2 regions of the Spirosoma radiotolerans genome follow, and region 2 is predicted to be linked to the other one. Evidence: riboswitches for the same ligand, from Rfam matches in the RefSeq annotation. Region 2 holds a riboswitch; the other holds the start of a gene.

Region 1 (7,772 bases), 500 kb from region 2:
CACACTGCGTACCCATCGTCATTGTAAAAGTAAAAAGTGGCAGAGTCTCGAAATAAACTCTTGTTTTTACAGAAAACCCCGGCCTGACGAACTCAGGCCGGGGTTCCTTATATGGGGTAAAACTACTTTCGTTTCTTCACCTGCGCGTAGACCTGTTGAATAATGCCATCTTTCAGGCCCAGATCAGGAACAATAATCTTGTTAGCGCCCGCCCACTTCATGACAGAGATGTAAATATCAGCGGCTGGCACGATCACATCGGCTCGGTCGGCGTTCAGGCGAAGTTTGTTGATGCGGTCCTCCTGGCTAAAGCCCGCAATGAAATCACGGATGCGCTCGATTTCAGACCGGGTAGTTTCGGTTTCCGAAATTTTAGAGGCCAGGTTGAACAGCTTGCTGATGTTGCCACCCGTACCAACGGCGGTTACCTCCTGAAAAGAATCGATATTGTCTTCGACCCAATCTTCAATTTTTCGCCAGGCTCCTTTGTGTTCCTTGCCCTCCAGTAAGCGCACTGACCCGATTTTGAAGGATTTAGAATTGATCTTTTCCCGGTTTAGGTATACGTTCAACTCGGTGCTGCCGCCACCAACGTCAATGTGTAAGTATTGCCGGTCGTCGAGTGCATGTACAACGACGTCATTAATCAACTCGGCTTCTTTGCGGCCGTCAATTATATGAATTTTGATGCCCGTTACTTCTTCAATTCGTTTGGCGACCTCCTGCCCGTTAGACGATTCCCGCATGGCTGAGGTAGCACAGGCCATATAGCCTTCAACCTCGTGCAGTTCCATAAGAAGCTTATAGGCCTGCATGAGTTTGGTTGTCCGTGCTTCACTTTCGGGTGTCAGAGATCCGTAATTAAATACGTCGTGACCGAGCCGAAGGGGGAACCGTACGTATTCAACCCGTTTAAAGCTAACCAGGTCATCGTTGTGCAATACCGTCGAGATTTGCAGACGAGCTGCGTTTGAGCCGATATCAATAGCTGCTAGTTTCAATATCAATAGAGCTTTGTGAATGGGCCAAAGGTAATTTTTTTGCGTATATGAGCGAAGCGCTATCCTTTATTTTCGACGGTGCCAGACCATTATCCCTGCAAATATCCTTTGGTGTAAACATCAGGGGTGTAATGAGTAGACTCAGGTTGATAAACGGTTTATCTTATCCGTGAACTATGGATCACTAGATAAACGATTGAATCATTAGCTCATTCGCGCGGACCATTTTCTTGCTATTTTTGCCACTGTAAGTAAAGACGAAGCGGTTCGGGTTAGATTTAGTTAATAGATTACACAAAATAGCATTAGCTCATTTATAAAGCACTTTGTGCATCTGTAAAATAGTAGTATAGGAGTCTCCGTTGGTAATATATTATGCTCTACGGTAAAGTATGGGTTAAAGGAATTGCAGTATCATTTCTAACTTTCATTTTTAGTTGGTTAGCTCTTGAAGGAATAGCCAGTCTTTTGTTGCACTGGAAACAAAAGTACCAAAGGGAGGCTGAGTATAATACACAGGCAGACAAGGCCGAGCCGTTGAAAAACTCGCTCGTGTTAGTGCGAAATGACGCCTTGGGCATTGTTCGGCCGGCTCCCGGTCCGTATGAGGTAAGTTACCGCATAAAGCAACCGGCCACGGGGGGCGCCCATCTGTCTCAATCCGCGAAACAGGTGTCTATTACCTACCACATAGACAGCCTGTCGCGCCGGATTACCCCTTTTGATAACCAGCGGGCCGCTGGTAAATACGCTTTGTTTCTGGGCTGCTCGTTCACCTATGGCGAAGCGGTCTCGGATACAAGTACGATGCCCTATTATTTTGGTAAAGCAACCGGTTTTCGGCCCTACAATTACGGCGTATCAGGATATTCACCTGCCCACATGATCGCGCTTCAGCAATCGGTGAATATGCGGAACGAGATTGCTGAAAAAGACGGAATCGCCATCTATACGTACATCGAGGATCATTTAGCCCGAGTCGCGCCCAGTACCAAATGGATTTATAATTCGAACGGATACTGGCCTTACGTTAACCCCAAAACGGTGGCCGTCGAAGGAACTTACGGAGAAAAACATCCTATCAACCTACAGTTGATTAACGGCATGTATAAAAGCAACATCGTTAACCTCTTCAACATCAACTTTCCCCGGCGGTATAGCACCGAGCAGTATGAACAATTTGTTACGATTGTGAAAAAATCGGAGCAACTGTATCGCAATCAGTTTGGGAATGACAATTTCTACGTGGTTATTTTTCCGGCCTATCCGATGGCTCCCGAACTGCGCCAACTTTTCCAGCGCGCTCAGTTGAAAGTAATTGATTATTCGGCCTTACTTTCCTGGAAAACAACCTATGATGGGATGCATCCGGATGGAGAGGCTTATAAGCGAGTAGCCGAAAAGCTGGCCAACGACCTGCCCATCAAGTCTATTTAAGCGCTTTATCCCTTTTTGCTTTTTCTTTGGATAAAAGGTATTGGTTGATCGCTTTTGTTCTTTTAAGTAACTGAAATTGCGATTAATATACTCTGCTAGTGGGCCGGAAAGTAATTGGTACTGAGTCAAATGATTCGTATGCCAAAAAAAACCGTTACTTTTGGCCTTGTTTGACCAGTAACATAGTTCATGACCATATTAGGCATTTCTGCTTTTTACCACGATTCAGCAGCCGCAATAATTGAAGACGGACGTATCATTGCCGCTGCTCAGGAAGAGCGGTTTACCCGTAAAAAGCATGATCCCGGTTTCCCGGCTGAAGCCATTAAATATTGTCTCCAGTATAGTGGAGCAGACCTCAATAAGTTAGATGCTATTGTCTTTTACGACAAGCCATTGCTCAAATTCGAGCGGTTGCTCGAAACGTATTATGCGTTTGCTCCTCAGGGATTACGGTCCTTTTTGATGTCGATTCCGGTCTGGCTTAAAGAAAAGCTGTTCCTGAAGCGGCTGATCCGACAGGAGTTGGAGAAACTGGGTTATGACCCATCCCGTAAAGTAAAACTGCTTTTCCCCGAACACCATCTCTCGCATGGTGCCAGTGCCTTTTATCCGTCGCCTTACGAGCGGGCGGCCATCCTGACCATCGACGGTGTAGGCGAATGGGCAACAGCCTCAATTGGTTTAGGCGAAGGCAAAAATATTTCCATTCTCAAGGAAATGCGGTTCCCGCATTCACTGGGCCTTTTGTATTCTGCCTTCACCTATTTTCTGGGCTTCCGGGTCAACTCCGGCGAATATAAGCTGATGGGACTGGCTCCCTATGGCGATCCAAATTCGCCTGACGTAGCCCGTTACATGGCCATTATCAAAGACAAACTGGCCGACCTTAAACCCGACGGCTCTGTCTGGCTGAATCAGGAATACTTTGATTACGCCACCGGCCTGAAAATGGTCAATGAAGCTAAATGGGCCGAGTTGTTTGGTTTTCCCAAACGTCAGCCAGAAGACGAATTATTACCTCAGCATTGTAACCTGGGTTTGGCCATTCAGTATTTAACCGAAGAGGTGGTGCTGAATATGGGCAAAGAGGCCAAGCGCCTGACCAATGCCGATGCGCTGGTACTGGCCGGCGGGGTTGCTCTCAACTGCGTATCGAACGGAAAGCTACAGGCATCGGGTCTGTTCAAGGATATTTTCATTCAGCCGGCCGCTGGTGATGCCGGGGGCGCGTTGGGTGCCGCACTCGCTGCCTACCATATCTATTTTGGCAAGGAGCGGATTGTCACAACCGAACGGGATGCCATGCGGGGCTCTTATCTGGGGCCAACCTTCTCTGACCTGGATGTGGAGCTGATGGCTAAAAAATACAAAGCTGTTGCTACGCATTACACCAACTTCTCGGACTTGACCCAGGATGCCGCCAAACTGCTGGCTGAAGGAAATGTGCTGGGCTGGGTTCAGGGACAAATGGAGTTTGGACCACGGGCTCTGGGCGGCCGTAGCATTCTGGGCGACCCGCGCAACGCCGAAATGCAGAAGAAACTGAACCTCAAAATTAAGTACCGCGAATCGTTCCGGCCCTTTGCGCCGTCGGTATTAGCAGAGGATTGCGCCGAGTATTTCGACTACGATGGCATCTCGCCGTATATGCTACTCGTTCATCCGGTTGCGCAGAAGCGTCGGACACCGGTACCGGCCGATTACGCCAGCTTCCCCCTGCGTGAAAAACTTTACTACCAGCGGTCAGATTTACCCTCCATTACGCACATCGATTATTCGGCTCGTATTCAGACTGTCCATAAAGATACCAATCCCCGGTATTACGAATTGATCGATTCATTTAAGAAATTAACGGGATATGGCGTCATCGTCAATACTAGCTTCAACGTGCGTGGTGAACCAATTGTCTGTACGCCCGACGATGCCTATCGCTGTTTTATGCGTACCGAAATGGATTATCTGGCTGTCGGTAATTACCTCTTCGATAAACGCAAACAGCCCGAATGGCAGGAAAAAGATAACTGGAAAGAAGAATTTGTTTTAGACTAACGAACGATCTGTTTTAATGCAATCAAAACTTGTTTCCAGTGCCATTCGCCTGTTTCTGCTGGGGTTTTTAACTTTCTTTGTTTTCTACGGCGACCATTTCGGGGTAAGTTTCGACTATCCTCACAAAGGGTTATTCGACAACATATACGTTCGTCTGATCAAGTGCTGTCTGTTTCTGTTGCTGACTATCGAGCTGTTGCGTGTGTATTACTACGGTGTTGTCAAAAACCCGAATCCACCTAAATTACTCGGTAACGTCGCCACTTTGTTTGTGCCCCTGATTGTGCTGATGTTCTTTGTCGAGATGGCATTTATGTTCATTTCGCAAAGCCAGGAAGGCGGACTTACGCTGGCGTCGCATATCTGGTTTGAACGCTACTGGCCGCCCATGACGGGCGATTACCGCGACGCACCCAAAACCGATACGCTGGGGAAAAAGAAAGTATTTATCGTCGGTGATTCGTTCAGCGCGGGACACGGTTTGAAAACCGCCGAAGAGCGTTACGGCAATATTCTGGGCGAAAAGTTGGGTACCAAACAATACGTGACCTACAACCTCGGCATATCCGGTTCTGACACCCGCGATGAATATGCCCGGCTGTTGAAGTTTGGGAAAACGCCCGATATACTGATTTTACAGTATTTTCCAAACGATATCGAAAAAGTGGCGCTGGAGCATGGCCTGATCCCGCAGGGATTTAGACCTTATTCCGATCTGCCCCGCTATATTCAGTCGCTGTTCATGCGGTCGTATCTGCTAAATTACCTGTACTGGCAGTTTCCGCACGGTAACTTTGCCCCGTTTGATGTGTATGCCCGGACGGCTTATGGCACACCGGCAATCATCAACGACCACCTGAGTGATCTCACAAAGTTTATTACCTACGCCAAAGAACACAATTGCCGTTTCTACGTGGTTATGTTCCCGTTTTCGCACAACATCGAGAAAACAGCTGAGTATGTTAAGCCGGTTGTGAATCTTTTTCAGACCAACAACGTACCGATGCTAGACGTAGGAAAACTAATGGTCGATATTGCCCCCAAGGATCGGGTTGTGGGCCGAAATGATGGCCATGCCAGTTCGATTGTAAACCAACGGGTAGGCGATGCGCTATTCAAATTGGTACAATCGAATCCAGGAACGGGTCAACTGGTAACTAGTATTAAGTAAGTAAACTCAAATAAATGTATGGAATTCTTACAGGATATTTTTAAGTTCATGAAGCAGCGCAAGAAATGGTGGCTGGCTCCAATGATTATTCTGTTGCTGCTCATTGGGGTTCTGATCGTCATTGGCGGTGGTTCGGCGGTAGCTCCGTTTATCTACACATTGTTCTAAACACATGGATATTACCGAAAAAGTAAAAGCCCAGCTCGTTATCGTAACTGGGTTGGTAGTGCTGTATTTTATAACCAAGTCGCCCTGGTTTCTGTATGGAGCTGCGGCTGTAGGGGTGCTGAGTCTGGCTGTTCCGGCCGTCGGTGACCTTATCGTAAAAGCGTGGTTCAAACTGGCTGAGGTGTTGGGAAATATAAACGGCAAAATCATTTTGTCGGTACTGTTTTTTGTCTTTCTGTTTCCCATCGCCCTGTTGTATCGCATGACGGCCAAGAATCCGCTGGCAATCAAACGCACCGGCAACACGTCGTTTTATACCGAGCGTAACCATCTGTATACGAAAGAGGATATGGAAGACGCCTGGTAATTACGAAGAAGCGTATATTGATTTCGGGCGTCTCGATTGTCGGGGTGCCCGATTTTTTGTTTAATTTTGTGTAGGCTTATCCAGAAAGACGGAGGGAACGGACCCGATGATGTCTTGGCAACCAACCACCCCAAGGAAATGGTGCCAATTTCCTCCCGCTTTATAGCGGGATAGATAAGTTAGCTCTGCGCTATCTGTCTGGCTGTATCTAAGCTGTTTTGTTCATTGGATTTTTTTTAGGGTATCAACTGTTGGTACACTACGAATCATGCCTTCTATTACTGCCTTTGAAAACGATACACGAACTTCTTCACGAACGTATCCTTGTCCTCGATGGGGCAATGGGAACGATGATTCAACGGTATAACCTGACGGATGGCGACTATCGGGGCGAGCGATTCCGGGATTGGCCGCATGACCTGAAGGGAAATAATGACCTGCTGTCGTTGACTCGACCCGATATCATTCAGGCGATTCACAAACAGTACCTCGAAGCCGGTTCTGACATTATTGAAACCAATACCTTCAGTGCTACGTCCATCGCTATGGCCGATTACCACATGGAGGAACTGGCCTACGAGCTCAACTATGAGTCGGCCCGGCTGGCTAAAGAGGTAGCGGTTGAGATGACCGGGCAGCAACCCGACAAACCACGTTTTGTGGCCGGGGCCATGGGGCCAACCAACCGGACGGCGTCACTGTCGCCCGATGTAAACAACCCCGCTTACCGTGCCATTACGTTCGATGGTCTGGTGAATGCATATTATGAACAGGTCAGTGGGTTGGTTGATGGCGGTTCGGATCTGCTGCTCGTCGAAACCATCTTTGATACACTCAATGCGAAGGCGGCTATGTTCGCCATCGATAAGTATTTCAACTTAAATCCGCAGAAGACGGCCCTTCCGATCATGATCTCGGGCACCATTACGGATGCCAGTGGTCGGACCTTATCGGGGCAAACAACGGAAGCCTTTTTGTATTCTGTTTCGCATTTGCCGCTGCTTAGCGTAGGACTGAACTGTGCGCTGGGAGCAGCTCTGATGCGGCCGTATATACAAACGCTTTCCAGAGAAGCACCTTTCTTCACGTCAGCTTACCCAAATGCGGGCTTGCCCAACGAATTTGGAGAGTATGACGAAACGCCGGATATGATGGCGTCACAAATCGAAGATTTTATTAAAAGTAGCTTTGTCAACATCGTTGGGGGGTGCTGCGGCTCAACGCCCGATCACATTCGGGCTATTGCCACTGTAGCCGCCAAATACCCACCCCGGCAGTTACCGGAGCCGGAGCCTTATCAGAAATTGAGTGGGCTGGAGCCGCTAAAAATTACGGAGCAGACCAACTTTCTGAACGTTGGCGAGCGAACCAACGTAACGGGTTCCAAGAAATTTGCCCGGCTCATTAAAGAAGGGAACTTCGATGAAGCCCTCAGCATTGCCCGAGGGCAGGTTGAGGGGGGCGCTCAGGTGATTGACATCAACATGGATGAAGGCATGTTGGATTCGGTGGAGGCCATGACCACGTTCCTGAACCTGATTGCCGCCGAACCTGATATTGCCCGTGTGCCCATCAT
Region 2 (7,772 bases):
ACCGTATCAATACGATTGGAGCGTTGTCAGCGCCATGATGGCCGAAGGACATCGACAGGGTATTCAGCAGGTTTGGGATTTATGCCACTTCGGCTATCCCGACGACCTGACGCCCCTACACCCGATGTTTGCCCGACGCTTTGCGGCTTTATGCCGGGCGTTCGTTACGTTTTACCGCGAACACTACCCGTACGAAACACTGATTGTGACGCCCATCAATGAGGTAAGCTTCATGTCGTGGCTGGGGGGCGATGCCTGCGGTACCTCACCCTATTGCACCAAACAAGGCTGGGAAGTAAAAATTGGTTTGATGCGTGCCTACATTGAGGGAATCGCGGCCATGCGTGAACTCGACCCCACCATTCGCATACTAACTACCGAACCGCTGGTGCAAATGGTGCCCCCGCTCAATGCAACTGAGGAACAGATCATTAACGCAGCGATTGCCGATGAAAACCAGTTTCAGTCGGTGGATATGCTGGCGGGTAAACTAGCGCCTGAATTAGGCGGATCTCCCGAATACGTCGACCTGCTGGGTTTCAACTACTATTACAATAACCAGTGGATTGATGGAACAGGTACGTTTCTGGGCTGGAATGATCTCATTCCAGATCCACGTTGGGTGCCCCTACGTCACTTGCTGGTAAAAGCCTACCGACGTTATGGGCGGCCCATCGCCCTCACCGAGACCAGTCATTCGGGAATCGACCGGCCCATTTGGGTCAAAATGATTGCTCGTGAATGTCTGGCCGTTTTACAAGCCGATGTACCACTTCTGGGTGTATGCTTATACCCGATCATCGACCGCCCCGATTGGGACCACACCGACTATTGGCATCATTCCGGCTTATGGGATGCCGATCTGTCAACGAATCCGGTCGGTCGGGTACTGGTGGAGCCTTACGCCCGAGCTTTAGTGCAAGCGCAGGCAATTGTCCAGGAAACCAGCCTGCTAACAAGTTAACCTTTTGCCGTACAACTCGTTAAGGAGGCAACTTTCGACTACTAAAGAATGATCCTCCTTAACGTGTACCGGCCATCATGAGTAGGGTAAACGTCCTGCGGCTGATCAATTAGAGCGTCATTCATCAACCTGGCAGCATACGTATCCAAAACCATTCCCTACCGATGAAATACCTATCTACTTTTGTCGCTCTGCTCGTACTTCCGTGCGCCGTTCTCGGCCAAAAACTCAAACCGGGCTTCGACAAGGCCGAGTACATTGAACTACTCAAAGTGTCGGCCCAGTTTGGCGATTCTACCTACGTCAGTTCGTTTCCGGCTCCGCAACAATTTAGACTTGCCTATCGGTCGCCCGTCATGGGGCTAGACAATCGTTGGGATTTATGGGCCGATAATCAGTCCGTAGCCGTCATCAGTATTCGGGGAACGACCGCCAATAGCGTTAGCTGGCTCAGCAATTTTTATGCAGCCATGGTGCCGGCAAAGGGCGAAATTCAGATCAGCGATTCCGAGAAATTCAGTTATCAGCTGGCAGACGACCCTAAAGCTGCCATTCACGTGGGCTGGCTGGTCGGCACGGCTTTTTTGGTGAAAGACATGTTGCCCAAGATCGACTCCTGTTACCGGGCAGGTATCAAAAACATGCTCATCATGGGGCATAGTCAGGGGGGTGCTATTGCTTATTTGCTGACCGCCCACCTGAAAAGTTTACAGAAGCAGTCCCGGCTTCCGGCCGATATTCAGTTCAAGACCTATTGCAGCGCAGGGCCAAAACCGGGCAATTTATACTTCGCCTACGAGTACGAAGCGGCTACACAAAATGGCTGGGGCTATAACGTCGTTAACTCAGCAGATTGGGTACCCGAAGTCCCTTTTTCCATTCAAACGATCAACGACGTCAACACCACAAACCCGTTCAAGGGGGCACCGGCTCTGATCAAAAAACAGAAATTACCCCAACGTATTGTGCTCAAGTACATTTACAATAGCTTGAGTAAACCGGCACTGAAAGCGCAGCGAAACTACCAGAAATACCTGGGACGGCTGGCTTCCAAAACGGTCAAGAAGAACCTCAGCGGCTACGTGGCCCCCAGCTACTACAACAGCAATGACTATGTACGAACCGGGACAACAATCGTTTTGAAAGCAGATAATGAGTACTTTAAAAAGTACCCGGATAGTGAGGAGAAGATTTTTACCCATCATTTTCACCCACCTTATTTATACCTGGCCGAAAAATTGCCTTAACACCTTATAGGAGCAGGCAGCTTTCTATAAATACAGTTGCACCATTTTCTGCCAATCGCTGGCCTGGTGAGCCCGGCCTTCCCATACATACAGTTCGTGGGCAATTTGCTTGTCCTGAAGGGCTGAACTTAAGGTGACATTACTAGCCAGAAACGGGTCTTCGGCGCCAATAGTCATCACAATTTGCAGGCGACGTAGCGAATCGAGCAGAGCGGAATCGTCCAGATTGGGCAGGAAATGGTTGGGGCTGTGAAAATAAATTTCTTCGTCGTAATAGTCATCAAACAAGCCACGAAACTCCCCAACAGGCTCCGACAGATTATAGCGGCCACTAAACGCGACGACCTTGCCAAACCACTGTGGATGCCGAAAAGCAATGTTTAACGCATGGTAAGCGCCCAGGCTACAGCCGTGCGAGATCATAAATGGCTGCGGGTTTTTGAGCCGCGACAGAGGCAGCACTTCGTTAATGATGTACTGCTCATATTGTCCATGCCTACGAATACGATCATAGGGATGAGCCTCGCTATTATAGACGCTTTCGCGATCTATGCTGTCTACGCAATAGAGCTGCAGCCACCCATTTTCGATTTTCTCGGCCAGCGCATCTACTAAACCTAGTGTTTCATACTCATAGAACCGCCCACGACGAGTGGGAAATACCAGCACACGGGCACCAGCATGACCCAAAATAAGCAGTTCCATGTCGCGGTTTAGGTTGGGGCTAAACCATTTATGATACTCACGGTGCATAACGTCGGCATTAGGTACCTGTGAAATTGCACTAATTAAGGAGAACCTCAACGACTATGTGGATAAACAAATCGTTAAAAAATCTGCGCCTGCTGCTGCAAAGCCTGTTGCCATACCCGATAACCGACCGGACTCAGGTGCAAGCCGTCACCTTCAAAAAACTCCCGGCGCGGTTTACCATCAGCGGCCAGCAAAGGCGTCGTCATATCAACATACTGACAATCAGGCACATTAATTAACTCATCACGAATCAATTTATTTGTTTCCAGAATCTGCTGAGAAATCCCCCAGCGAGCAGGGCTGACTTTGATGGACAAAAAATACCAGGGGACACCAGGTAGTAACCGGCTCATTTTTTCGGCAAATGCGCAAAAAAACAAGTAAACTTCCTGCGGATGGCGACCATCGCCGAGGTCATTATCACCCGCGTAAAAAACCAGTGACTGGGGGGCAACCGGGACAATCAATCGCTCGAAAAACCAGGCACAGGCAGCTAATGTTGAGCCGCCGAATCCTGTATTAAGCGTTTTACTGTTGGGGAAATCCTGTGCCAGTGTTGTCCAGAGCCGAATGGATGAACTCCCATAAAAAACAACCCGATTGGTTGCCTGAGGTATAGCGGCTACTCTATTTTCTACTTCCCGAACGTCGGCTTCGTACCAAACCATAATGAACTATTTAACCGACTGATTGCTATCTAGTAACGAGTTGGCTGTCGGAACCACGGCAGCCGAAGCTGCACTCGCCATCCACTTCCGGATAATGCCCGTCAGTGGTTTGAATTCAATTAAAAAACCATCGTGCCCATACAAGGAGTCGATCTCTTCATAGAACGCGTTAGGAATGTGTCTGGCCAGAAACTGCTGTTCAGAGGGCGGAAAAAGCAGATCAGACCGGATACCAACAACCAAGGTCCGGGCCTTCACCTGTCCCAGTGCATTTAGAATGCTGCCTCGGTTTCGACCTACATTGTGCGAGTCCATCACCTTCGACAGTACCCAATACGTAAACGCATTGAACCGGTCAGCCAGTTTTTCACCCTGATACCGCTGGTAGCCTGCAGCTTTAAACCCATCTAATTGCTCATTGTTATCAAGGGCCTGGGTAAACCCGTACGTATCGTAGTTTCGGTACGAAATCATGGCCATGGCCCGGGCAGCTTTCATGCCTGCCAGACCGGCGTCGTCACGTTGTTCAGCCCAGGTCGGATCGGCTTCAATCGCCATCCGTTGCGCTTCGTTAAACGCAATGCACCAGGGAGAGGCAATGGCGCTAGCCGCAATCAATACCAGATTTTCGATCAGGTTCGGCTGCAAAATGGCCCATTCAAGCGCCTGTTCGCCCCCTACGGATCCACCAATGCAAGCATGAATTTTTTCGATGCCTAACTCCTGGCGAAGCAAATCCAGGGCCGCTACCATATCCCGAACCGTAATCATTGGGAAATCGTGGTGATAGGCTCTACCCGTCGCCGGATTGACTGACAAGGGCCCTGTCGATCCATAACAGGAACCAATAACATTGGCGCAGATTATAAACTTGCGTTCCGGGTCGTAGTATTTACCCGGCCCAACCATACCGCCCCACCAGTCGCCAGCATCCGCATTTCCCGTTAAGGCATGGCAAACCCAAACAACATTCGATTGGTCGCTGTTGAGGGTACCGCGTGTGGTATAAGCCAACCGGAACCCCGGCAAGCTTTCTCCCGATTCGAGCGGAAACGAATACTTATAATCGAAGTAGTTAAGATTCAATCGAAAAAAATTTATGGTTTATGGTGTACAGTATACGGTCAGGGGCCTTTGTGGGTAATAACCGTATACTGTACACCATAAACCAAACCTAAAACTAGCTTAATACCGGTTCGGCAATCTTGGCGAAAGCCTGCTCGAAGTCAGCTTTAATATCGTCTATATGTTCAATCCCCGCCGACACACGCAGAACGCCCACCTCAACGCCTGCACTCGCCTGTTCCAATTCACTTAACTGTTGGTGCGTGGTAGCGGCAGGGTGAATAATGAGCGTTTTTGAATCCCCAACGTTGGCCAGATGGCTCACCATTTTCAGATTGTTTACAAACTGATCGGCGGCCTCGCTGCTTCCTTTTACTTTAAAAGAAAAAACACCTCCGAAACCGCGCTTCAGGTATTTTTTAGCTAAATCGTGGTACGGGCTGCTTTCCAGACCAGGGTAGTTGACGGCTTCAACCTGCTCATGCTGTTCGAGCCATTGAGCCAGCGCCAGGGCATTCTGCACCGTACGATCGACCCGTAAGGATAGTGTTTCGACACCCTGTAACAACAGGAACGAGTTGAATGGACTAATGGCCGGCCCCCAGTCACGCAAGCCCTCAACGCGGGCGCGAATAATAAACTGGATGTTGCCAAATGGGCCACCCACTCCAAATACATCACTGAATACCAAGCCATGATAACCTTCTGATGGCTCGCTGAACTGCGGGAATTTGCCATTGCCCCAGTTGTAGTTTCCACTGTCGATGATAACGCCCCCAATGCTGGTGCCATGCCCGCCAATCCACTTCGTCGCTGATTCGACAACCACGGCGGCTCCATGCTCGATGGGGCGGAAAAGATAGCCACCAGCCCCGAACGTGTTATCCACAATCAGCGGCAGATCATGCTCTTTTGCCAAAGCGGCAAACGCATCGAAATCAGGGATATTGAATCCGGGGTTACCAATCGTTTCGAGGTAAATCGCTTTCGTTTTCCCATCGATCAGTTTGGCGAACGACTCGGGTTTGTCGCCATCCGCGAAGCGGGCTTCGATACCAAGCCGTTTAAACGAAACCTTAAACTGGTTGTAGGTTCCGCCGTATAGAAATGAAGTCGTTACGAAGTTATCGCCCGCACTAAGAATGTTGCTCAGCGCAATAAACTGAGCCGCCTGACCCGATGCTACTGCCAGCGCAGCCACGCCCCCTTCGAGAGCCGCAATACGCTTCTCAAACACATCGGAGGTGGGGTTCATAATTCGGCTGTAGATATTACCGAATGCTTTTAGCGCAAATAAATCAGCGCCATGTGCCGAGTCATTAAAGACAAACGAGGTCGTTTGATAAATGGGGACAGCCCGGGCATTGGTTGCTGGGTCGACCTCCTGGCCAGCATGCAGTTGTAGGGTATCAAAATGTAGTTCAGCCATGGATTTAGAAACAGTTTGTGGTTTTATCGATTGAGGTTCGCGGTAGGCTAGCCGGATTGGCGCTGCATTCTGGCAACGTCAACCGACAAACCGTCGACCATCGGGATAGTGAAAAGCACGACAAACCCTCCCGGTTTTCGTGTCGGTTGGTGGAGATGCCTAGTAAGCCCCGGAGGACATACATTGCTGAAGATAAAGCATGTGTGTTAACGATTTATAGTCCCTAAATAACTTTAGGCAGGAGTTAGCACCTTGCCATGCGGTAGGTTGCCAGCGGTTCACAGAGCCTGATCTCTCCTCGCTTCTTTATAAATCAACGCGCGTCGTAAGTCATAGAGATGACGCGTTGCAATTGACTTGATGGCGCAAGTATACTAGCCAAACGGCGTGAATCCAAACACCACTTCTTTTTTCTACATGATTAACTTTTTTTAATACGGTTCGCTTCCCTCCGCTCAATTAAGTCAATTCATTGTTTACTTTTGCAATAAGAACCCCTCCCCATGAACCAGACGTACCGCTATAATCGTGAAAATGCCACCCGCGTGGCCGGAGTTACGTCCTTAAAAGATGCTATTGGGCAGTTGTTGAAAGCCTACCAGCTTCAAACCCGATTCAATGAGACGTACCTTGAAGCGTTCTGGGGTCGTATGATGGGGCCATCCATTGCCTCCCGCACGAACCGGCTCTACGTCCGTGATCGTAAGCTCTATATCGAAATTGCCTCAGCGCCCCTTCGTAACGAACTCGTCAACGCCAAGCAGAAACTCATTCAGCTTGTCAACAAAGACATGGGTACGGAGGTGATCGACGATGTCATTTTCATCTAGACAGATAATATCCCAAATGCAAAAGGGCGCACAGCATTGAAACTGTGCGCCCTTTTGCATTTGGGATACCTTTTAGATTACTTTTCCGACGGATGTATGTAAGCTCAAGGTATTGGCAAATTCACCCATCGTCACAAATTGACCAAGCGGCTTCAGATAGCGCAACAACTTTTCGACCCGGTCCAGTAGTTCATCCCGCGAGTGCCGACGGACGTATCCAGGGATTTTTTCATAAGCTGACAGGTCAGTGAATTCCCAGGGGTGAACATACAGGTTCAGAAAACCGTCTGCTCGCAGCGTTTGACGGCAAAGCTGTTTATAATATGCAAACGGGAAGTTTTTCAGGCTTAACCAGAATAGCGGTAAGCGCAGTGTAGGCGTTACTGAAGCCGGAATCTGCCAGACGCCTGATTCGCGGAACGGGTGACGGGGTTCGCCCCAGTGGTTATACCGGCCAGGCAGCCAGGTAGGATGCAGCGATGAATTGTAGGTATAGCCCGCCTGATGTACGTCTTCGGGATCAACGAACCCCATTCGTGCCCGCCGGAAACCCGTTATGGGTTGATTTAACAAGGCTTCCAGGGCTAGCCGGGATTTCAGGAGATCGGCAGGCTCGAACGTTGTATGAAAATAGCCGTGCGACGCGATTTCATGTTTGCGGGCCAGCGACCGAATGAAGGCAGGTTCGTGAAGGGCATAATTGGCCGTTGTAAACAGCGTTGTTCGGGCGCCAACCGACTCAAATCGCTCGGCCAGTAAGGTTAACCCACGCGTTGAAACGGCCACTTGTTCACTTAAGGGAATATCGTGACCGAA

Evidence for each region. Region 2 has a riboswitch for S-adenosylmethionine ahead of SD10_RS04455 (O-acetylhomoserine aminocarboxypropyltransferase/cysteine synthase family protein). Riboswitches for the same ligand answer to the same signal wherever they lie in the genome.
Region 1: another riboswitch for S-adenosylmethionine. It lies ahead of metH (methionine synthase); the one in region 2 lies ahead of SD10_RS04455 (O-acetylhomoserine aminocarboxypropyltransferase/cysteine synthase family protein).

What each region holds. Positions count from the first base shown of each region.
Region 1 covers NZ_CP010429.1:660,416-668,187, forward strand. Annotated here, with positions in the region: gene SD10_RS02535 (hypothetical protein) at 1-56, shown strand, start outside; gene SD10_RS02540 (Ppx/GppA phosphatase family protein) at 123-1,001, opposite strand; gene SD10_RS02545 (hypothetical protein) at 1,473-2,438, shown strand; gene SD10_RS02550 (carbamoyltransferase family protein) at 2,628-4,490, shown strand; gene SD10_RS02555 (hypothetical protein) at 4,507-5,661, shown strand; gene SD10_RS29800 (DUF5989 family protein) at 5,680-5,829, shown strand; gene SD10_RS02560 (SxtJ family membrane protein) at 5,834-6,196, shown strand; SAM riboswitch class I at 6,270-6,377, shown strand; gene metH (methionine synthase) at 6,484-7,772, shown strand, end outside.
Region 2 covers NZ_CP010429.1:1,158,037-1,165,808, reverse strand. Annotated here, with positions in the region: gene SD10_RS04480 (glycoside hydrolase family 1 protein) at 1-964, shown strand, start outside; gene SD10_RS04475 (lipase family protein) at 1,129-2,211, shown strand; gene SD10_RS04470 (esterase family protein) at 2,236-2,964, opposite strand; gene SD10_RS04465 (GDSL-type esterase/lipase family protein) at 3,039-3,632, opposite strand; gene metX (homoserine O-acetyltransferase MetX) at 3,639-4,718, opposite strand; gene SD10_RS04455 (O-acetylhomoserine aminocarboxypropyltransferase/cysteine synthase family protein) at 4,813-6,126, opposite strand; SAM riboswitch class I at 6,338-6,441, opposite strand; gene SD10_RS04450 (DUF721 domain-containing protein) at 6,630-6,956, shown strand; gene SD10_RS04445 (polysaccharide deacetylase family protein) at 7,029-7,772, opposite strand, start outside.